2 regions of the Nonomuraea sp. NPDC047897 genome follow, and region 1 is predicted to be linked to the other one. Evidence: predicted binding sites of a transcription regulator. Region 1 holds the regulator's gene; the other holds the start of a gene.
What was found. Region 1 encodes LexA, which represses DNA repair genes until DNA is damaged. Its sites were predicted from a motif close to TCGAACANNTGTTCGA; they were not measured.
Positions count from the first base shown of each region.

Region 2: a site for LexA is predicted at 895-910, ahead of ruvC (crossover junction endodeoxyribonuclease RuvC). Genes of this name have one in related genera too.

Region 1 is NZ_JBIDCC010000012.1:144,200-146,400, reverse strand. Features, by position in the region: gene ACGF0J_RS26430 (MalY/PatB family protein) at 1-851, opposite strand, end outside; gene lexA (transcriptional repressor LexA) at 1,011-1,718, opposite strand.
Region 2 is NZ_JBIDCC010000002.1:676,341-678,541, reverse strand. Features, by position in the region: gene ruvA (Holliday junction branch migration protein RuvA) at 1-135, opposite strand, end outside; gene ruvC (crossover junction endodeoxyribonuclease RuvC) at 255-863, opposite strand; gene eis (enhanced intracellular survival protein Eis) at 1,011-2,201, opposite strand, start outside.

The DNA of each region.
Region 1 (2,201 bases):
GCCCGGGTCTCCTCCAGCCAGGCGTCTCCGTGCCGCCAGGCCGCGACTGTCGCCTCCACCCCGAACAGGTTGGCCGAGCCGTAGATGAACGGCGGCTGCGCGTCCAGCCTCCTGCGCAGCTCCGGCACGCCGACGTGGGCGACCGAACACCGGATGCCGCCGAGGTTGAACGCCTTCGTGGCGGAGGTGAGCGTGACCGTCCGCTCGGGCAGGAGGGTCGCGAACGGGATGTGCTCGTGCGGCGCGTACGCGAGGTCGGCGTGAATCTCGTCGGCGATCACCAGCAGGTCGTGCCGTTCGGCGTGCTCGGCCAGCTCTTCGAGCTCCTGCCGGGTGAACACGCGGCCGGTGGGGTTGTGCGGGTTGACCACCAGCAGGACCCGGCACCCCGACAGGTCGGGCACCTCGAAACGCCACGAGTCGCCGTCGGGGTGGAACTGGACGGGCCGCAGCGGGCGTTCCATGTCCTCCAACGTGGTCAGGAAGGGGTGGTAGGCGGGAGTGTGGACCGCCACGCCGTCACCGGGCCGCGTCCAGATGTGCAGGAGCACCTGGAGCGCCTGGTTGATGTCGGAGTACGTGCGTACGTGCTCCGGTGCGGGCCGCCAGCCGTAGCGGGTGGTCATACGTTCGGCGAACGCCTCGGCCAGTGGGCCGCCCTGGGGGGCGTCGAGCCAGGCCGGATAGCCCAGGTCACCTTCGGCGCGACGCTTGAGTGCCTCGACGACCGCGGGTGCGGTGGGCAGGTCCATGTCGGCCACCCAGGCCGGAATCACTCCCGGGCCGGCCTTGGCCCACTTCAACCCGTCATGTGCGGTTTTGATGTCATTCAGGTAACTGGCGTCCTTCACCACATCAGTCTAGATGTGGGACCTTCCACGGCCTGGGCCGCACGTGACGGCCGATTGACCGGGGGACGGCACCCGGGCCCGCCGGCCTGGCTCGGGTCGCCTCCTGCCGGCGGAGACCGAAGCACGTGCCGCCACCGGCCGGTCGGGCAGGGCATCCGGTCAGAGGCGTCGCAGCACCGCCACCACCTTGCCGAGGACACTCGCCTCGTCACCGGGGATCGGGTCGTAGTTGGGGTTGTGCGGGACCAGCCAGACGTGGCCGTCCTTGCGCTTGAACGTCTTGACCGTGGCCTCGCCGTCGATCATGGCGGCCACGATGTCGCCGCTCTCCGCGACCGGCTGCTGGCGGACGACGACCCAGTCGCCGTCGGCGATGGCGGCCTCGATCATGGAGTCACCGGTGACCTGCAGGAGGAAGAGGGTGCCCTCGCCGACGAGCTGCTTGGGCAGGGCGAAGACGTCCTCGACGCTCTCCTCGGCGAGGATCGGGCCACCGGCGGCGATCCGGCCGACCAGCGGAACATAGGCGGCCGTCGGCCGGTTGACCGTGGATTCCTCGCTGCCGGCGTCGGGGTCGACCCAGAGCACGGGCTCGCCGGGGAGGCGAACCTCCAGGGCGCGGGGCCGGTGCGGATCGCGGCGCAGGTAGCCCTTGCGCTGCAACGCCGTCAACTGGTGCGACACGCTGGACGTGCTCGTGAGCTGCACGGCCTCGCCGATCTCACGCATGGACGGCGGATATCCGCGCTGCTGCACCGAGTCGCGAATCACTTCGAGAATCTTGCGCTGCCTGGGAGTCAGGCCCAGGGAGTCGCGCCGGCGCACCGCGAGGTCGGTGACCCCGTTTGCGTCATCTCGCTCGCTCATGCTCTCCTCCTCGCCAGCCGGGTCGCCGCAACCGGCGCACCTCCCGGTCCGTGGTCTTCGTGTCGCACACAGCGACCGTATCTCTGTTGAAGATCATCTTCAAACAATTGTTCGAGTCTTCCTCGAAATTGTCGCCAGTGTGGTGTACAACATCGTACGGGAGTTCGATCGACACCGTGTTCGATTTGCTGATCATAATCAGAGCTTTTTCTCGGGCCGCGACGGTGTGGGAGGTCAATCGTGCGAGCGATCTCAGCCACTGACCTGACCGACGGCACCAGACGACCGGGCCTGGTCATGGGTGCTGTCCGGCCCTGTTCCGGTTCCGCGAGGGGCGGGCCCGAAACGGAGCAGAGCATGCGCAGTGCCGTTCGCATGACGATTTCGCCCGATGTCGACGTTCGCGGGTGGGTGTGATGTCGAGACGCGATGCGACGTTCTGCGGCGGTCGCGGTCATGGGGCGGGTGGCCCGGTCCGGCGAA
Region 2 (2,201 bases), on a different contig from region 1:
GCGCGTCTCCTCGCCGACCTTGAGCGTGGCGAGCGTGCCGGGGGTGCAGTGGGTGAGGATGCCGACCCCGCCGACCTCGATCACCGCGCCGTCGGGGGCGACGGCCGCGACCCTCCCGGCCACCGAAGCGATCACAGCGTCATGTCCTTCCGGGTGAGCGGTGCTGCCACAGTGTCACGTCCCTTCGGTGCGATGCCGTCGCGGCGTGGCCGTCCCAGCCTGGCACGACTCCGGCGGGCGATGCGACCACGGCGTCACGGGCTTCCGGGAGTCCGGGCCCCGTCGCCGGGCGGTCCCGCCGCGTCCCGGGGGGTGCGGGCCGGGCCGCCGGGCGCGACGGTCCGGGAGCGCGCCTTCGCGGCGGCGACGGCCTGGGCGAGGCGGTGCTGCGGGCCGCCCCGCCAGACGTGGCAGATGGCCAGCGCGAGGGCGTCGGCGGCGTCGGCGGGCCTGGGCATCTCGGTGAGGCGCAGCAGGCGCGTCACCATGGCGCCGATCTGCTTCTTGTCGGCGGTGCCGCTGCCGGTGATGGCGGCCTTGACCTCCGACGGGGTGTGCAGGGCGACGGGCAGGCCGCGCCTGGCGGCGCACAGGACGGCGATGCCGGCGGCCTGCGCGGTGCCCATGACGGTGCGGACGTTGTGCTGGCTGAAGACCCGTTCGACGGCCACGGCGTCGGGGCGCACCTCGTCGAGCCAGTGTTCGATGCCGGCCTCGATGCCCACCAGCCGGGCGCCCAGCTCCTCGTCGGCCCCCGTGCGGACCACGCCGACGGCTACCAGCGACAGCGGCGCGCCCGGGCGGCCCTCGACCGCGCCCACTCCGCACCGGGTCAGCCCCGGATCGACGCCCAGCACCCGCACTCGCCCGCCTCCGCCCCGGCATACAGCCACGCCGAACATGTGTTCGGCACGAGACTCTACCCCTGCCGATGGGGCCCGCGCATCGCGAAACGCCCGCCGCCGTGCCGGCCGGCCGTACCGCCGGTGCTAGAAGCCGTACCGCCGGTGCTAGAAGTAGTCCAGCATGTACGGCCGGGCGGTGAAGGCCGAGTCGAGGGCCTCGTCGTGGCGGTCGTCCCCCGACAGGAGGCCGCTGAGGCGCAGGGTGGCCGTGGGGATGCCGGCGTACAGGGCCGACAAGCCGTTGATCGCGAGCCTGGGGCCTTCGGAGGGGCCGGCCGTCGGCAGGGCCCCGACATCGGCCCCCGGGCCGTCAGCGGCCGGTGTGACGGCCTCCAGAAGGGTCGCGGCACCCTCTCCGCCGGAGACCCGGAGTCGCCAGCGGCCGGTGTTGCCGGGCCGCAGGGGGTCATCCACCGTGACCGTCGCGTCGAGGGCGACCCCCGCCGGGTAGCCCCTGCGCGCCACGGCCGCGGCCAGGTCCACCACCCGGAACATCCAGCGGACGTCGGTGGCCTTCTCCTTGGAACGTTCGCGGGTCAGCCAGAGCACCGGGTCGTCGGGCGCGACGGGGGCGGTGACGTGCTGGGCGATCGAGGAGGAGGAGCCGACCAGCGACCACAGCGCGCGGGCGGTCGGCGCGGAGCCGGCGACGAGGTTGACGACGCGGATGTCCTCGCCGTCCCACCGGTAGACGACGTAGCCGTCCTCGGCCAGGTAGAGGAAGTCGTCCTCCTCGGCCAGCCACAGCGCCCAGGTGCGCTCGTCCCACGAGACGGGGCCGCTGGCGCGGGCCGCGCCGTGCGCGCGGTGCAGGACGGAGACGACCTCGGCGGCGTCGGCGGGGCCCATCCGGCGCAGCTTCACCGGCTCGGAGGGGCGGATGGAGCGCAGCGCCTCGGCGCGCAGGGTCATCAGTCGCTGGGCGCCCGCGTGCTCGTAGCCCGCCGCGCGGTAGATGGGGGTGGTGGCCGGGTACAGCGCCGAGACGGCGTCACCCAGCTCGGCGGCCCGGTCGACGACGGCGCGCATGAGCCGGCTGCCGACGCCCTTGCCGCGGTCCTCGGGGTTGACCGTGACCCCGGCGATCCCGGCCATCGGCTGCGGCCTGCCGTGCCACCACTGGGTGAACGCCCGGACGCGGGCGCTGGCGGCCAGGCGGTCGCCGTCGAGGACGCCGAGGTAGCGGCCCTCGGCCATCACCGGGGGCACCGCCCGTCGCCATCTGTCGGCGTCCGCGGCGGAGACGGGGCCGAACGACCGCCTGCGCAGGTCGAGGACGGCGTCGATGTCGTCGGG